Linked DNA regions of Rhodopseudomonas palustris. The protein of the gene in region 1 interacts with the protein of each later gene in a pairwise test. Links are inferred from orthologs where the notes say so. Each region holds a gene or a part of one and is shown on either strand. Other genes may lie near its edges. The genes, in order: dprA and recA.

The links.
Region 2: the proteins of dprA (region 1) and recA interact in binary tests that used the Bacillus subtilis proteins (3 or more experiments, as listed by UniProt). The link is inferred for Rhodopseudomonas palustris from one-to-one orthologs.

The regions. Positions count from the first base shown.
Region 1 is NZ_CP041387.1:2,418,105-2,427,040, reverse strand. Bases 2,338-5,315 are described here. They hold dprA (DNA-processing protein DprA), read right to left. Parts: upstream 4,406-5,315; coding sequence 3,269-4,405; downstream 2,338-3,268. Other genes in these bases: plsY (glycerol-3-phosphate 1-O-acyltransferase PlsY), read right to left, coding at 4,535-5,146; FLL57_RS11040 (hypothetical protein), read left to right, coding at 2,797-3,012; topA (type I DNA topoisomerase), read right to left, coding at 2,338-2,551. Outside these bases: more of topA, read right to left, coding at 1-2,337; FLL57_RS11025 (dihydroorotase), read right to left, coding at 5,321-6,622; FLL57_RS11020 (aspartate carbamoyltransferase catalytic subunit), read right to left, coding at 6,642-7,595; ipdC (indolepyruvate/phenylpyruvate decarboxylase), read left to right, coding at 7,788-8,936. UniProt on the Bacillus subtilis protein: Protein that helps load RecA onto ssDNA during transformation. Binds cooperatively to circular ssDNA, is able to bridge different segments of DNA. Favors the loading of RecA onto SsbA- or SsbB-coated ssDNA and formation of RecA-DNA filaments.
Region 2 is NZ_CP041387.1:3,214,646-3,223,598, reverse strand. Bases 3,569-6,563 are described here. They hold recA (recombinase RecA), read left to right. Parts: upstream 3,569-4,517; coding sequence 4,518-5,609; downstream 5,610-6,563. Other genes in these bases: gcvP (aminomethyl-transferring glycine dehydrogenase), read right to left, coding at 5,876-6,563; FLL57_RS14730 (hypothetical protein), read right to left, coding at 4,011-4,268; FLL57_RS14735 (hypothetical protein), read left to right, coding at 3,807-3,995. Outside these bases: FLL57_RS14770 (caspase family protein), read left to right, coding at 1-98; FLL57_RS14765 (PaaI family thioesterase), read right to left, coding at 164-625; FLL57_RS14760 (peptidylprolyl isomerase), read left to right, coding at 752-880; FLL57_RS14755 (hypothetical protein), read left to right, coding at 922-1,188; FLL57_RS14750 (Crp/Fnr family transcriptional regulator), read left to right, coding at 1,347-2,024; FLL57_RS14745 (hypothetical protein), read right to left, coding at 2,047-2,193; FLL57_RS14740 (hypothetical protein), read right to left, coding at 2,494-2,880; FLL57_RS23355 (hypothetical protein), read right to left, coding at 3,366-3,512; more of gcvP, read right to left, coding at 6,564-8,782; glycine cleavage system protein GcvH, read right to left, coding at 8,950-8,953. UniProt on the Bacillus subtilis protein: Multifunctional protein involved in homologous recombination, DNA repair and competence.

The DNA.
Region 1 (8,936 bases):
CCGCCTTCTTGGCGGGGGCCTTCTTCTTGGCCTTGCCGCCGCCCTTGGCGGCGCGCTCGTCGAGCAGCGCGATCGCTTCGGGCAGGGTGATGGTGTCTTCGGTCTTGTCGTTCGGGATCGTGGCGTTGACGCCGCCGGCGGTGACGTAGGCACCGTAGCGGCCCTTCTTCACCGCGACCGCGCCGAGGCTCGGATGGTCGCCGAGCGCCTTGCCGGGATCGGAACCGAACCGGCCCTTGCTCGGGCCCTTGGCCACCTTCTCGGCGATCAGCGTCACCGCGCGGTTGAGACCGATGGTGTGGACGTCGTCGCCGGCTTCGAGGCTGGCATAGGTCTTCTCGTGCTGGACATAGGGGCCGAACCGGCCGATGCCGGCCTTGATCGGCTGCCCGGTCTCCGGATGCTTGCCGACTTCGCGCGGCAGCGCCAGCAGCTTGAGCGCCATTTCGAGATCGACATCGGACGGCGAGGTGCCCTTCGGAATGCCGGCCCGCTTCGGCTTTTCGCCTTCGCCGTAATCCTTGGCCTCGCCGAGCTGGATGTAGGGGCCGAACCTGCCGGACTTCACCGCGACCTCGAGGCCGCTGTCGGGATCGGTGCCGAGCACGCGGTCGGCATCGCCGGCGCTGTCGGAGGCGAGCGGCCGGGTGTAGCGGCATTCCGGATAGTTCGAGCAGCCGACGAAGGCGCCGAACTTGCCGGCCTTCAGGTTGAGCTTGCCGGTGCCGCAGCTCGGGCACTGCCGCGGATCGCCGCCGTCCTCGCGCGCCGGATAGATGTGCGGCCCGAGCATCTCGTCGAGCACGTCGAGCACCTGGGCGACGCGCAGATCCTTGATCTCGTCGACCGCGCCGATGAAGTCGCGCCAGAAGTCGCTCAGCACCTGTTTCCAGGACACTTCATTGTTGGAGATGCGGTCGAGGTCTTCCTCGAGGCCGGCGGTGAAGTCGTATTCGACGTAGCGGGTGAAGAAGCTCTCCAGGAACGCGACCACGACGCGGCCCTTGTCCTCGCCGTGCAGCCGCTTCTTCTCCAGCCGGACGTAGCCGCGATCTTTCAGCACCTGCAGAATCGAGGCGTAGGTCGAGGGCCGGCCGATGCCGAGCTCTTCCATCCGCTTCACCAGCGAGGCTTCGGAGAACCGCGGCGGCGGCTCGGTGAAATGCTGGGTGACGGCGAGCGCCTCGCGCTTCAGCGCCTCGTTCTCGCTCATCGGCGGCAGCCGGCGGGAATCCTCGTCCTCGGAGTCGTCGTCGCGGCCTTCCTGATAGGCGGCGAGGAAGCCGTCGAACTTCACCACCTGGCCGGTGGCGCGCAGTTCCAGCACGCGCGGCCCGGCTTTCGCCTCGATATCGACGGTGGTGCGCTCCAGCTCGGCGGATTCCATCTGGCTGGCGACGGTGCGGATCCAGATCAGCTCGTACAGCCGGGCCTGGTCGGAATCGAGGTTGCGGCTGACGTCGGACGGCCGCCGCGACAGGTCGGTCGGGCGGATCGCTTCGTGGGCTTCCTGCGCGTTCTTGGCCTTGGCGGTGTATTGCCGCGGCGCCTCCGGCACATAGGCGTTGCCGAAATCCTCGGCGATCACCTTGCGCGCCTGGGTGATGGCGGACGGATCGATCTGCACGCCGTCGGTACGCATATAAGTGATGAGACCGACCGTCTCGCCGCCGATGTCGACGCCTTCGTACAGCCGCTGCGCCACCCGCATGGTGTGGGCCGGGGCGAAGCCGAGCTTGCGGCTGGCTTCCTGCTGCAGCGTCGAGGTGGTGAAGGGCGCGTAGGGGTTGCGGCGTGCCGGCTTGGCTTCGACGGTGGCGACGCGGAAATTCGCCGCCTCGATTGCCTTCTTGAAGTCCTCGGCCTCGGCGCCGGTGCCGATGTCGAGCCGCTGGATCTTCTTGCCATCGGCGCCGACCAGCCGCGCCTCGAAGGTATCGCCCCGCGGCGTCGCCAGAGTGGCGATCAGCGACCAGTACTCGCGGGGGACGAATTTCTCAATTTCCGTCTCGCGGTCGCACACTAGCCGCAGCGCCACCGATTGCACCCGGCCGGCGGAGCGGGCGCCGGGAAGCTTGCGCCACAGCACCGGGGAGAGGGTAAAGCCGACCAGATAGTCGAGCGCCCGGCGCGCCATATAGGCGTCGACCAGGGCGCCGTCGATCTGGCGCGGGTGCTTCATCGCATCCGTGACCGACTGCTTGGTGATGGCGTTGAACACCACGCGCTCGACCTGTTGGTCCTTCAGCGCACGTTTCTGCTTCATCACCTCCAGCACGTGCCAGGAGATCGCCTCGCCCTCGCGATCAGGGTCGGTGGCGAGGATCAGCTTGTCCGCATTCTTCAGAGCCTTGGCGATGTCGTTGAGACGGCTCGCGGCTTTCGGGTCGACCTCCCAGATCATCTGGAAGTCGGCATCCGGGTCGACCGATCCGTTCTTCGCCGGCAAGTCGCGCACGTGCCCGAACGAGGCCAGAACCTCATAGGACGAGCCGAGATATTTGTTGATCGTCTTGGCCTTCGCGGGCGACTCGACAATGACGAGGTTCATCGCATCCAAGCATCATAATGAAGAGAAAAAGGCCGGTCTGCGAGACTCGCGCCGGCCGGATTGCCCGGAACATGGGTGGTGACAGGGGCGCTGTCAAATCGCCGATCGGGCAACTAGGCCGAAATCAGACCCACTCAGAACTGAAATTCACGAAACATAAACCTAGAGCTGCACAACCTATACGTGTATATGATTGAGTCTCTCTCCTTATCGGAGAGTTCCAATCTGTCTAGGAATGGTGCCCGATGTCGCCGCCGTCCGAGAGCCACGGAAACTCCCGCTACGCCCGCCCGGGAGATGGCGGGCCGGTCGAAGCGGCCCAATACCTGTCGGAGGCGACCGGGCAACTGATTCAGGTCGCCCGAGCGCACCGTCTCGATGTACTTTGTTACCTTCTCGATATGGCGCGGATGGAAGCCAAGGACATCGTGCGCCGCCGGCGCAATTCCACCAGCGAGTGAACAGGTTCCTTCAAGGCTCTCATCCGATTGGATTCCTCTCGATATCCTCATGTTCTGGGTGAGCTGCAGGCAGCGGCAAGGACGGCCGGCACTGACAGGCGGCTGCCGTTGTCATGAGGTGGTGACGATTAACGTCTAATTAACCGAACCAGTTCACGATTCGAACGTCGGGGCGGGCCGGATGTACGTCCGCTCCTGGACAATGGCTCGAAGTGTCATCGCTTCGGGCCGTTGGCTTTTTTGGGCGCGGTCGCGCTCAGCTCAGCGACACCAGGGAGCCGCCGTGGCGTTCGAGGCGGCCGGCGAGTTCGAGCTCCAGCAGCACGGTGCGCACCACGGCGGGTGAAATGCCCGACAGGCGGATCAGATCGTCGATTCCGACGGGGCTCGGTCCGAGCAGGCCGAGAATCCGGCTGCGGTCGCTTGCCTCCGGCTCCCCGGTCGGCGGCGCGTGCTCCGGCTCCCGGTTCGGCATCTCGACCGGCCGCTCCAGGATCGACGCAACCGCGTCGACAATGTCGGACGCCGATGTGATCAGGGTCGCGCCCTGCTTGATCAGGTCGTTGGTTCCGGCGGCACGCGGGTCGAGCGGCGATCCCGGGACGGCGAACACCTCGCGGCCCTGATCGGCGGCGCGGCGGGCGGTGATCAGCGAGCCGGAGCGATAGGCGGCCTCGATCACCACGACGCCGACCGCGGCGCCGGAGATCAGCCGGTTGCGGCGCGGAAAATCCTTGGCCCGGGGGATGTGACCGAGCGGCATCTCGGAGATCGCGGCGCCGCGCGCCTGAATGATGTCCAGCAGCAGATCCTCGTGCTCGGCCGGGTAGATCTTGTCATGGCCGCCGGCCAGCACCGCAACGGTGCCGCCGGCAAGGCTGGCGCGATGCGCCGCCTGGTCGATGCCGCGGGCCAGGCCGGAGATCACCACGAAGCCGCTTGCGCCAAGATCGGCGGCGAGTTGGCCGGCGAATTTCAGTCCGGCGCCCGAGGCGTTGCGCGAGCCGACGATTCCGATCATCGGCCGCGCCATCACGGCGAGCGCATCGGGCAGGGCGTGGACTCCGAGCAGCGGCGGCGCATCGTCGATCGTGGCCAGCCGCGGCGGGTAGCCGGTCTCGCCCGGCGCCACCAGCTCGACGCCGATCCGGCGCCCGCTCTCGATCTCGCGCCGCGCTTCGTCCTCGGATGGGATGCGTCCAGCCCGCGCGGCGCCGCCGCGCCGCGCCAACTCCGGCAACCGCTCCAGCGCCACGCGCGCCGAGCCGAAATGATTGATCAGCGAACGAAACGTCCGCGGCCCGACATTGTCGGCCCGGATCAGCCGCAGCCAATCGATCCGCTGCGCCTCGGTGAGGACGGTCGTCCCTGGATCACTGCCGCGCTCGCCCACATCCGCCCCCGCGAGCGGGAGTGTGACGTAACTTTAGCGTGTGAACAAGGCCGACCAAGGCGGTGGGCCGCGGCGCACGAACGGGTCGTGTCGGCGGGGTGCGATCAGGCTGCTCGCAAGGACGTGCGGTTACTTCTTCTCGCCGATCTTGCCTTCGGTGCCGGCCTGCAGCCGCTTGATGTTCTCGCGGTGCATCCAGAACAGCAGCAGGGTCAGCACCGCGAAGAGTGAGGCGAGGGCGGCGTGGCCGAACCACCACAGGAAGATCGGGGTGACGAAGCTCGCGACCAGCGCCGACAATGACGAGTAGCGCGAGGTGAAGGCGGTCGCCAGCCACATCAGGCAGAACACCACCGCGGCCGGCCAGAACAGGCCGATCAGCACGCCGATATACACGGCGACGCCCTTGCCGCCCTTGAACTTCAGCCACACCGGAAACAGATGGCCGAGGAAGGCGCCGAGGGCCGCCAGCATCGCGGCGTTGGCGGCGATCGCGTCGGTCCCGGCGGCGAGATAGGCGGCGAGGATCACCGCCGCGGTGCCCTTCAGCGCATCGAGCAGCAATGTTGCGGCGGCGAGGCCCTTGCGGCCGGTGCGCAGCACGTTGGTGGCGCCGATATTGCCGGAGCCGATCGAGCGCAGATCCTGGGTGCCGGCGACCTTGGTGAGGATCAGGCCGAACGGGATCGAGCCGAACAGATAACCGATCACCAGTGCGCCAAGGTAGATCCCGATCATCACAACTCTCCAAACACTCTAGCGCGGCAATAAAGTCAGACTCTCCCCGTCATTGCGAGGAGCGAAGCGACGAAGCAATCCAGTTCCGTGCTCGGCATTTCTGGATTGCTTCGCTGCGCTCGCAATGACGGATCGAAAGGCCTGGTTCAAGCGGCTGACTCAACCAGCCTTCAAATCTCACACATGCTCATAGACGGTCCGGCCGCCGACGATGGTGCGGGTCACCCGGCCGGAGAACCGCGCTTCGTCGAACGGCGTATTCTTGCACTTCGATTTCAGTTCGTCCGGATCGACCAGCCACGGCACGTCCGGGTCGATCACGATCAGGTCGGCCGGGCTGCCGGCGCGCAGCGTGCCGCCGGGCAGGCCGAGCAGTTCGGCGGGTCGGGTCGACATCGCGCGGATCAGGCTCAGCAGATCGAGTTCGCCGGCGTGGACCAGCCGCAGACCGGCCGGCAGCATGGTTTCCAGCCCGATCGCGCCGGCGGCTGCCTCGGCGAACGGCAGGCGTTTGACCTCGACGTCCTGCGGATTGTGGTCCGACATCACCACGTCGATCAGCCCGGAGGCCAGCGCTGCGATCAGCGCCTTGCGGTCGGCCTCGGTACGTAGCGGCGGCGCCAGCTTCAGGAAGGTGCGATACGGCCCGATGTCGTTCTCGTTCAGTGCGACATGGTTGATCGAGACCGATGCCGACACCGGCAGGCCGAGGTCACGGGCGCGCTGCATGATCTCCAGAGACTCGATGCAGCTCAGCGACGCGGCGTGGTAGCGTCCTCCGGTCAGCATCACCAGACGGATGTCGCGCTCCAGCATCACCGTTTCGGCGGCGTTGGGAATCCCGGCGAGGCCGAGCCTTGTGGCGAACTCGCCCTCGTTCATCACGCCTTCGCCGACGAGGTCGGGATCCTCGGTGTGATGCACGATCAGCGCGTCGAAATCGCGCGCGTAGGTCAGCGCCCGGCGCATCACCTGGGCGTTGGTGATGCTGAGGTCGCCGTCGCTGAACGCCACCGCGCCGGCGGCCTTCAACAGGCCGATCTCGGTCATTTCGGCGCCGGCGAGGCCCTTGGTGATCGCGGCCATCGGGTGGATGTTGACGATCGCGGTGTCGCGGGCGCGGCGCATCACGAAGTCGACCGTCGCCGAATTGTCGATCACCGGGCTGGTGTTCGGCTGGCAGACGATGGTGGTGATGCCGCCGGCGGCCGCGGCTTGGCTGGCGGACGCAAAGGTCTCGCGGTGGCTGGCGCCGGGCTCGCCGACGAAGGCGCGCATGTCGATCAGGCCGGGGGCGACCACCATGCCGGCGCAGTTGACGATGTCGGTGCCTTCGGGGACGCCGGCGGCGCCGATGCCGCGACGGGCATCGCGGATCACGCCGTCGGCGATCAGCACGTCACCGATGCCGTCGAAGTCGCGCGAGGGATCGATCAGGCGGGCGTTGGCGAGCAGGATCGGGCGGCGGTCGGTCAGCATGTTGTTTCCCGTTCCGGCATCAGGCGTTCGGCAGGTTGCGGGCGAGCGCTTCGAGCACCGCCATCCGCACCGCCACGCCCATTTCGACTTGTTCGCGGATCACCGACTGGGCGCCGTCGGCGACGATCGAGTCGATCTCGACGCCGCGGTTCATCGGGCCCGGATGCATCACCAACGCGTCCGGCTTGGCGTAGGCCAGCTTCTTCTGGTCGAGCCCGAAATAGTTGAAGTACTCGGCCGAGGACGGCACGAACGAGCCGTTCATGCGCTCGCGCTGCAGCCGCAGCATCATCACGATGTCGGCGCCGTCGAGCCCTTCGCGCATGTCGCGTGCGACCTCGACGCCGAGCCGCTCGATTCCGGCCGGCAGCAGCGTGGAGGGGGCGACGACGCGGACGCGGGCGCCCATCGTGTTCAGCAGCAGAATGTTGGAGCGGGCGACGCGCGAATGCATCACGTCACCGCAGATCGCCACCACCAGCCCTTCGAGCCGGCCCTTGTTGCGGCGGATCGTCAGCGCGTCGAGCAGCGCCTGGGTCGGATGCTCGTGGGCGCCGTCGCCGGCGTTGATCACCGAGCCGTCGACCTTGCGGGCCAGCAGTTCCACCGCGCCGGAGGCGTGATGCCGGACCACCAGGATGTCCGGGTGCATCGCGTTCAGCGTCACCGCGGTGTCCATCAGGGTCTCGCCCTTGCGCATCGACGACGACGACACGCTCATGTTCATCACGTCGGCGCCGAGGCGTTTGCCGGCGATCTCGAATGACGATTGCGTCCGGGTCGAGGCCTCGAAGAACAGATTGACCTGGGTGCGGCCGCGCAAAGAGGTGCGCTTCTTGTCGACCTGCCGGTTGAGCTCGACATACTCCTCGGAGAGGTCGAGCAGGCCGGTGATGTCGGCGGCGGAAAGCCCTTCGATTCCCAGCAGATGCCGGTGACCGAGGACGAAAGTCGATTTTGGGGCGGGGGTCATTAAAGCAAGAGCTATAGGGAGAGTTGGATAGCCGGGCAAGCGGCATCGGGGCACGGCGCGGAATAATCCCCCGGCGTTGTGGAGCAGCCGGCCTTTCGGCCGTGCGGCGTGTCACACGGGCGTGCGGTTGGTCGAAAGTCGTAAGCTCTGGTAAAGCGGTCCGGTGCCCTTCGTGCCCAGTCAGGAGCTCTCATGCCGACGCTTGCGACCGCGCTGCTCGACGCCCTCAAGGATCACGGTGCCCGGGAGATTTTCGGCATCCCCGGCGACTTCGTGCTGCCGTTCTTCAAGGTGATCGAGGAGAGCGGCACGCTGCCGTATTTCACGCTGAGCCACGAGCCGGCGGTCGGCTTTGCGGCCGACGCGGCGTCGCGCTATCGCGGCAGCATCGGCGTCGCGGTCGTGACCTACGGAGCCGGCGCGTTCAACCTCGTCAACTCGGTCGCCGGCGCCTATGCGGAGCGCTCGCCGGTGGTGGTGATCGCAGGCGCGCCCGGCGCGCGCGAGCGCACCAGCGGCTATCTGCTGCATCATCAGGTGCGGACCGTCGACACCCAGCTTGCGGTATTCAAGGAAGTCACCTGCGATCAGGCGGTGCTGACCGATCCGGCGACCGCACCGGCCGAGATCGCGCGAGTGCTGCGCAGCGCGCTCGAACTGTCGCTGCCGGTTTATATCGAGTTCCCGCGCGACATGGTCGACGCCAAGGTCGACCCGGTGCCGAAGCTGCCGCGGCGCGAGGCCGATGCCGGGGCGCGCGACGAATGCGCCGAGGAAATTCTGGCGCGGATCGCCAACGCGAAGTCGCCGGTGATGGTGGTGGACGTCGAGATCCGCCGCTACGGCGTCGAGCAGCAGGTGGGGGCGCTCGCCCGCAAGCTCGGCCTGCCGGTGGTGACGACATTCATGGGCCGCGGCCTGCTCGAAGGCGACGACGATGTGGTGGCCGGCACCTATCTCGGCGCCGCCGGCGATCCCGACCTGTCGGCGCTGGTCGAGGGGGCCGACCTGGTGCTGATGTTCGGCGTGATCCTGTCCGATACCAACTTCGCGCTGTCGTCGAACATGACCGATCCGCGCCGGACCGTGCTGGCGACCGGGCGCGAGGTGCAGATCGGCCACCACGTCTATCGCGACCTGCCGCTGGCCGATCTGATCGCCGGTCTCGATGCCAACGCCGCGCAGCATCCGCCGCGGCCGCGCAACGCCGGCAAGGGGATGGCCTATCCACGTGGGCTGGCCCTCGACCCTTCGCCGATCGCGCCGTCGGACATCGCCACCGCGATCAACGATCTGTTCGACCGCCACGGCAAGATGCCGATGACCGCCGACATCGGCGAC
Region 2 (8,953 bases), 800 kb from region 1 along the record:
GGCCGGTGATCCAGTTCGGCGGCGGCTTCCGCGGCGGCTATGGCGGTGGCCCCAGCCGCGGCGGGGACAATTACGGCCCGAGTCGCGGCCGGTACTGAAGTGCTGTCTGGAACCATTGCGAGGCCGGCTCGGGGGAAGCCACCCAGAGCCGGCGCCCGCGCGTTCACAGCATCGCGAACGCGCTCGACACCATTGCGACCGGTTTCTGATCGGCCGCGCTGAGCAGCGTGACCCGGCCGAAGCTCATGGTGCGGCCGAGCCGGACCAGCCGGGCGTCGGCGATCACATCGGTCGCGGCCACCGCTTTCAGGAAATGCGTGGTCTGATCGACCGTGGTCATCGGGCGGAACCCGCGGTTACCGGCACAGACCGCGAAGACCATCGCGGTGTCGGCCAGAGCCATCAGCGCCTGGCCGCAGACCACGCCGCCGCTGCGGCACAGCCGCTCGGAAAACGCCATCCGCAGGGTGGCGCCGGGTTGCCAGTCGGCCGGGCTGGCGGCTGGCGGATCAAGCTCGAGCCGCTCGACCGACAGGCCGAGGTCCAGCACCCAGGGCGCGAACGCCTCCCGCAGCATCCGCTGCGCCTCGTCGAGGCTGAACTCCGCCGTCTGCTGGCCTGCCATGCGTCTCTCCCTGACCCGTTGATTGTCCGCGTGTTTCGCGACGTTTCGCAGCATCCCACCCGATTCGGCACGGCTTGAAAACGACACCGTCGATCCCTTAAGTTCGGCGGCATCCGAGGGGGCACGATGGTCAGACGAGTGGCGTTGGTGGTCGGCCTGGTGGTCACGGCGATCATGGTGAGCGGGTGCACCAAATGCGGTCCGATCTGGGAGGACTGGCAGTCGCCGAAGTCCTGCCGGTCCGATCGCCTGTAGCGCGGCGGCCGGGCGCGGCCTGCGGCGAGAGGGAGTTTGCGATGAAGATTCTGCACGGCGTCGCCGTCCTGGCCCTGCTGGCCGGCCCGGCCTTTGCCCAGAGCGAGGGGCCGCACGTCAATCTGGTGCCGGAGATCCAGCACAAGACCCCGGAAGAGAAGGCCCAGGACGCGATCCGGCAGAAGGCCTACCAGGAATCACTGCGTAAGATTCCGGATGCCCAGGGGCCCAGCGATCCCTGGGGCGGCGTCCGTGGCGCCGAGGCGACCCAGCCGAAAGCCAAGCGCAAGACCGGACAGACCAACTAGGCCCGTCGAACGGACGCTGCCGCTGAGTTGGGCAGGTGGTCAAAACGGCACAGATTTTTTCTGCGATTTGAGGATGATGCGCGGCGGAGTTCCGGCATGGCCAGTTTGGGGCGTGCCGAATCCGACTGACTCAATCGTTTTCGTTCGCAGGATATCACGTGACGTCGCGCGAGGTGCCGTTCGATCCAAAGGTCTTTCTTCGCAGTGCAGGCACGGGGCGCACCGTTCTGCAATTTCGAACCAACCAGACCATTTTCACGCAGGACGAAGCCGCCGACTGCGTGATGTACATCCAGCACGGCCGCATCAAATTGTCGGTGATGTCGGAACAGGGCAAAGGCGCAGTCGTAGCCATCCTCCAGCCCGGGCAGTTCTTCGGCGAGAGCGGTCTGCTCGACCATCGGCGCCGCGCCACAGCGATCGCACTGGAAGATTGTACCGTCACCACCATCGCTAACGCGACGATGATGACGACGCTGCAACGCGAGCCGGCGCTTTGCGAACTATTCACCCGCCACCTCGTCGCCCGCAACACGCGGGTCGAGGACGACCTGATAGATCAATTGTTCAACAACAGCGAGAAGCGTCTGGCGCGGCTGCTGCTGCTGCTTGCCGACGCTGTCGAGGCTTCGCGTCCGGTGCCGATTGAAATTAGTCAGGAGACGCTGGCGGAGATGATCGGCACGACACGCTCGCGCGTCAGCTACTTCATGAACAAGTTTCGTAAGGCTGGGTTCATCGACTACAACGGCCGGATCGAAGTGCACCCGACGCTGCGCAATGCCGTTTTGCCCGATCGTCCGCGCGCCGTGGAGCTCGCCCGCAAACCGGAATAACCGGGCGCGGTCTTGCGATCGACTATTTGGTCTTGGTCTTGTCGCCGAGCAGGCTACCGGTGCGGCGGTCGACGAAGTGCATCTGGGCACAGGCCGGGCAGTGCACCAGCTCGAAAGTCGTTTGCGCCGAGCTTCCGGGGTCTTCCTGCAGCCAAGCCTGGACCTTCATCCCGGTCCGGGGACATTGATAAAGCAAATGCGCCATTGGGAAGGCCAGGTCCGCCTTAAGTTCTGTAGACGAATTGCCGGGGTTGGCCGTTCGGGCGCTTGATCTAGATCAATTAGCGTATTATTTTACCATTATTTTGGGGCTGAATCGGTCGCAAGCCGAAACCGTCTGGATCGGCCGGTAATCAGGTGGTGGCCGATCAGGGGCCGTTCTCTGATCGGAGTCGCACCGGCATGCAAAAGGCCGCCAGAGTCGATCTGGCGGCCTGAGCTGTATTGCTCACTCGGTTGGGCCGGGAAGCTACTTGCGGGCGCAGCTCACCTCGATCCGCACCGAGCTGGGTCCGCAGCGCGCCGTCATCACGCCGCCTTCGACCGAGATATTGTCGCTGAATCGGGCCGAGCCGTTGCCGACACACAGCGCTGAGACGAGCGTCTCGCTCGGCTCGCAGGTGGTCGGGCAGCCATTGGCCGAACAGCTCGTCGATGACACGGTGCGGATGCTGGAGATCGACGCACCGTCCTTGCCGGCGGGGCCGGCCGGTCCGGCGGGGCCTGCCGGACCTTGCGGGCCGGGCTCGCCTTGCGGCCCTTGGTCGCCTTCGCCGCAGCCCGCCAGCGCGATCGCCGCGCCTGCCAGCGCGATCAGCGCGCCCATCCGAAATCTGTGCATGCCCAAACGGCGCATTCCTGTCTCCTTGTCGGTTGAACCGGGTGCCGGATGGCACGCGGCGATCACGAGCCTGACGTTGACGAGCGAGCCGCCGCGATGGCGGCGCCCGGAGCAAAGCTAGTCATACTGAGAGAGCGTTTTCGAGCTGAATCCATACAGGATTGTGCGAGAAAACCGCGTCGAAGCGAAAACCGAAAGCAGGGGGCGAGCGCAAACGGAGAGATTGACTCCCGTGCTCATCGACGTGGCGCGCGCCACAGCCCCGCACCTGATTGGGCGCCACTCCCGCCCGTTCCGCGCAATCGCCGTAGGCGGTCTTGGCCGCGAAACGGGGCCTGAGCGGAGGGCTCCTGCGAAAGGAAGGAGCCCCGAACGAGGCCGTGTTCGGGGCTCCGGTCAAGGTCGAAACTCCCCACCTCTAGAAAGCTCGGCAATGACGGGCGTTACGCTAGCGGCGGGCGCTCGGAATTGCCTTTGCGGAAAATCAAATACCGTCGGCGCTAAGAGCCGCCGAAACTGTGGTGAGGATCCCGCTCAGAGAGTTGGGCGATCAATTGCTTCAACACCCTGCGGCGGTCCTCGTCGTGGGTCTCCGCCAGCAGCCGGCGGTACAATTTCAGGTTCTCGTCGCGGAGGAATTTGTCCAAGACGCTCTCCTGTTGTTTGCTCCCGTTGGACGCGGCGGCCATCGCAACATACGCGCCCGTTGTTTGCGCTTTCCTGTGGAACCTGATGGCAGGGCAAAGTTAATACGCGCCAAAATGTCTGTCGATCCGAATTGCTGTCCGAAAGTTGCAGGCAAATGCCGTGTGATGTCAGGAAAAATACTGACACTCCGAGGCTGGCCGAGCAGGTCGTCCGACCTCATCCGAAGGAATGGATGGTGAGGTGATTGGGCTGCGGTAAAGCTGGCGCATGGTCACTTCACAGGACGAGGGACGATGAGTTTTTGGTATGTGGTCGACGCCGTCGCGGTCGGGATCATCTTGCCCTGGATCGTCGCGACCTATCGGCTGCTCGAGGCTTTCAAGCGTGGTATCGGTGTCGGCGTCGCCAAGTGGGCGATCTATGCTGCACTCTGCATCCCGGCTATGTTGCTGGTGATGTGGGGCATCCAGAACCTGCGCTGAGTCGATCCCGCGGCGTCACAGCCCTTCGGCATCGTTCCCGTAAACCGCCGACACCGAGGCGCCGTTGCGGATCCGCCGCGCCTCGGTCATCGCCCGCTGCACGCCGAGATCGGCTGAGTCGCTGGAGAAGGTGATCAGCCGGCCGCAATTCGGGCACTGGGTCTGAAACCCCTCCCGCATGTTCTTGACCTTCTCCCGGAACGGCATCCGGCAGCGGCTGCACAGCACGCGCACCTTGTCAGGGATTGAGGGAGTGGCAAGAAGGCTGTCCATCGTTCCATTGTGGCGAAGGACGGTTGAGAAAGCGTGAAGGGCCGCTGACACACCTCATTTCGGTGACGATATCTGGCTAAGCCGGCACGCTGCCGGATCTCGCTGTCGGTCGCCGTTGCAGATAGGAAATCCCGATCGCCGCCAGAAGAACATATTGCGAACTGAGAACAAATAGAGTACATTGAATTTGCCGGCTGAGACCGGTGCCTGTTTGTCCGTTTGGCGAATCCGTCCATAAGGAGCACGTTGATGGCTGCCCCCACCGCATTGCGTATCGTCGAAGGTTCTTCCATGGACAAATCCAAGGCGCTCTCCGCCGCGCTGTCCCAGATCGAACGCCAGTTCGGTAAGGGCTCGGTGATGAAGCTCGGCAAGAACGACCGCGCGATGGAGATCGAGACGATTTCCTCCGGGTCGCTCGGGCTCGATATTGCGCTCGGCGTCGGCGGTCTGCCGAAGGGCCGGATCGTCGAGATCTACGGCCCGGAATCCTCGGGCAAGACCACGCTGGCGCTGCATTGTGTCGCCGAGGCGCAGAAGAAAGGCGGCATCTGCGCCTTCATCGACGCCGAACATGCGCTCGACCCGGTCTATGCCCGTAAGCTCGGCGTCAATGTCGACGACCTGTTGATCTCGCAGCCCGACCACGGCGAGCAGGCGCTGGAAATCGCCGACACGCTGGTGCGCTCCGGTGCCATCGACGTGCTGATCGTCGATTCGGTGGCGGCGCTGGTGCCGCGCGCCGAACTCGAGGGCGAGATGGGCGACGCGCTGCCCGGCCTGCAGGCCCGGCTGATGAGCCAAGCGCTGCGCAAGCTCACCGCCTCGATCAACAAGTCGAACACCATGGTGATCTTCATCAACCAGATCCGGATGAAGATCGGTGTGATGTACGGTTCGCCGGAGACTACCACTGGCGGCAACGCGCTGAAGTTCTACGCCTCGGTCCGGCTCGACATCCGCCGCATCGGCGCGATCAAGGAGCGCGACGAGGTGGTCGGCAACCAGACCCGCGTCAAGGTGGTGAAGAACAAGTTGGCGCCGCCGTTCAAGCAGGTCGAGTTCGACATCATGTACGGCGAGGGCGTGTCCAAGATGGGCGAGATCCTCGATCTCGGCGTCAAGGCCGGCATCGTCGAGAAGTCCGGTGCCTGGTTTTCGCACGACAGCCAGCGGCTCGGTCAGGGCCGCGAGAACGCCAAGGCATTTCTGCGCGCCAATCCGGACATGACCGCCAAGATCGAAGCGGCGATCCGTCAGAATTCCGGCCTGATCGCCGAACAGATCCTCGCCGGCTTGCCGGAGCGCGATGCCGACGGCGAGGAGCCGGCGGAGGATTGATCGCGGATGCGGCCGGCTCGCACCGGCCGCATGAGGTGAAACCGGCGCACGCTCGCGCCGCTGCGGACAAAGCATTTGAAAACGGCGAGTTCTGCGCCTCCCTGTTACAGGGGGGCAGTAGTGCTCGCCGGTCTGGTTTTCGCAGTGGGCGACGACGGGTCCTTCAGCGAGCAACAATGGAATTCGCCGTCCTGAGGGCGCGCCGCGAGCCTCGAAGGATGATTGCTTGGCGCTAATCCACGTCCGCCGATATTCTCCGCTCACCCTTACTCAGCGGCTCGTGCGTAGTCCGCCGCCAGCGCGTAGTCCTCGACCGGCGGGCACGAGCAGATCAGGTTGCGGTCGCCATAGACGTTGTCGACCCTGCCGACCGGGCTCCAATACTTATCGGTGCGCGAGTTCGCCGCCGGGAAGCAGCCCTCGGTCCGAGGATAGGGCCGGGTCCACTCCGCCGCGGTGACGTCGTGCGCCGTGTGCGGGGCGTGGCGCAGCGGCGACTGTTCGATCTTGTAGCGGCCATCCTCCACCTGTGCGATCTCGCGGCGGATCGCGATCATGGCGTCGCAGAATCGGTCGATCTCGGCTTTGGATTCCGACTCGGTCGGCTCGATCATCAGCGTGCCGGGAACCGGGAAGCTCATGGTCGGAGCGTGGAAGCCGTAGTCGATCAGCCGCTTGGCGATGTCGTCGACGGTGACCCCGGCGGTGGTCTTCAGCGACCGCGGATCGACGATGCATTCATGCGCGACCCGGCCGCGCTGATTGCGATACAGCACCGGGAAATGCGGCTGCAGCCGTGCGGCGATGTAGTTGGCGTTGAGGATCGCGATCTCCGTGGCGCGCTTCAGGCCGGCCGCGCCCATCATCAGGATATAGATGTAGGAGATCGTCAGGATCGACGCCGAGCCCCACGGCGCGGCAGATACCGTGCCGCCGCCGTGCAGGCCGCCGTTCAGCGGCTCTCCTTCCGCCGGATGGCCGGGCAGGAACGGCGCCAGATGCGCGCGGACGCCGATCGGGCCCATCCCCGGGCCGCCGCCGCCGTGCGGGATGCAGAACGTCTTGTGCAGATTGAGATGGCTGACGTCGGCGCCGTAATCGCCGGGGCGGGCGAGGCCGACCTGAGCGTTCAAATTGGCGCCGTCGAGATAGACCTGACCGCCATGGGCGTGGACGATGTCGCAGATGTCGCGGATGTGCTCTTCGAACACGCCGTGGGTCGACGGATAGGTTATCATCACCGCGGCGAGGTTTGCCGAATGCGCCTCGGCCTTGGCGCGAAGGTCATCGACGTCGACGTCGCCATGGGCATCGCAGCCGACCACCACCACGTCCATGCCGGCCATCGCGGCGGAGGCCGGGTTGGTGCCGTGCGCCGACGACGGGATCAGGCAGACTTTGCGATGCGGCTCGCCGCGCGACAGATGATAGCCGCGGATCGCCAGCAGGCCGGCATATTCGCCCTGCGCGCCGGAATTCGGCTGCAGCGACACCGCATCATAGCCGGTGATCTCGGCGAGCCAAGTTTCAAGCCTGGCGAACAGCGCGTGATAGCCGGCGGCCTGCGCTTTCGGCACGAACGGATGAAGGCTGCCGAATTCGGGCCAGGTCAGCGGCATCATCTCGGTGGTGGCGTTCAGCTTCATGGTGCAGGAGCCGAGCGGGATCATGGCGCGGTCGAGCGCGAGATCTCGGTCGGACAGCTTGCGCATGTAGCGCAGTAGTTCGGTTTCCGAACGATAGTCCTGGAACGCGGCTTGCGTCAGATAATCGCTGGTCCGTTTCAGCGCCGCCGGCAGCGCGCCGCCGAGCGAGTCGCCGGCGTCACGTTCCTCAGCGGCGTAGTCGAGCGATCCGCCGAAGGCTCGCCACAGCGCTTCGACGACCGCCGGCGTGGTGGTCTCGTCGAGCGAAATGCCGAGCGAAGACGCGTTGATCCGCAGGTTGATCTTTTCGACCTCCGCTCGCGCCACGATGGCGTCGCGGCGATCACCGACTTCGATGGTCAGCGTATCGAAGTATGTGCCGTGGGTCGGTGCAAAGCCGAGTTGCCGAAGGCCGGCCGCCAGCACGGCCGTGCGCCGGTGGACGCGGCGCGCGATCGCGGCCAAGCCGTCGGGGCCGTGATACACCGCGTACATCGCGTTGATCACCGCCAGCAGCACCTGCGCGGTACAGATGTTGGAGGTCGCCTTTTCGCGGCGGATGTGCTGCTCGCGGGTCTGCAGCGCCAGCCGATAGGCCGGCTGGCCATGGCTGTCGATCGACAGCCCGACAATCCGGCCGGGCAGGCTGCGCTTGAGGCTGTCGCGCACCGCCATAAAGGCGGCGTGCGGCCCGCCATAGCCCATCGGCACGCCGAAGCGCTGCGCCGAGCCGATCGCGATATCGGCGCCGAGTTCGCCCGGCGGGGTGATCAGCGTCAGCGCAAGCAGATCGGCGGAGACCACGGCCAGCGCGCCCTTCTGGCGCAGCGCCGCGATCACCGCGCGCGGATCGCTCAAACGCCCCGACGATCCGGGATATTGCAGCAGCGCGCCGAACACGTCGGCGCCTTCCAGCTCGGTCTCGGGATCGCCGACGATGATCCGCCAGCCGAGCGGTTCGGCCCGGGTGCGCAGCACCGCGATGGTCTGCGGATGGGTATCGGCATCGACGAAGAACGCCTTGGCGCTCTTGGCGGCGGCGCGCTCGGCCAGCGCCATCGCTTCTGCCGCGGCGGTACCTTCGTCGAGCAGCGACGCGTTGGCGACGTCCAGCCCGGTGAGGTCGCAGATCATGGTCTGGAAGTTGAACAGCGCTTCCAGCCGGCCCTGACTGATCTCGGGCTGATACGGCGTGTAGGCCGTGTACCAGGCGGGGTTTTCGAGAATATTGCGCTGGATCACGGTCGGCAGGATGGTGCCGTAATAGCCTTGACCGATCAGCGAGGTGAACACTTGGTTCTGGGCGCCGAGCTCGCTCATATGCGCCAACGCTTCGCTTTCGGTCAGCGGTGCGCCAAGCTTCAGCGGCTCGCGATGCCGGATCGCATAAGGCAGCGTCTCGGCGACGAGCTGCTCCAGACTGCCGGCGCCGGCCGTCGCCAGCATCGCCGCGATGTCCTGCGGCGACGGCCCGATATGCCGACGCACGAAGTCGTTGGCGGCGTCGATCGGTCGGCGATGCGGCATGCTCTGGTCCTCGTCAAATGCAACGGCCCGCAAAAGCGGGTTGCTCGGGAATCTCAACTGCGTCATTGCGAGGAGTGAAGCGACGAACCAATCCAGAGACTCAGCAAGCTGGAACTGGATTGCTTCGCTTCGCTCGCAATGACGAATTCACGCGAACGGACGATCCGTCAG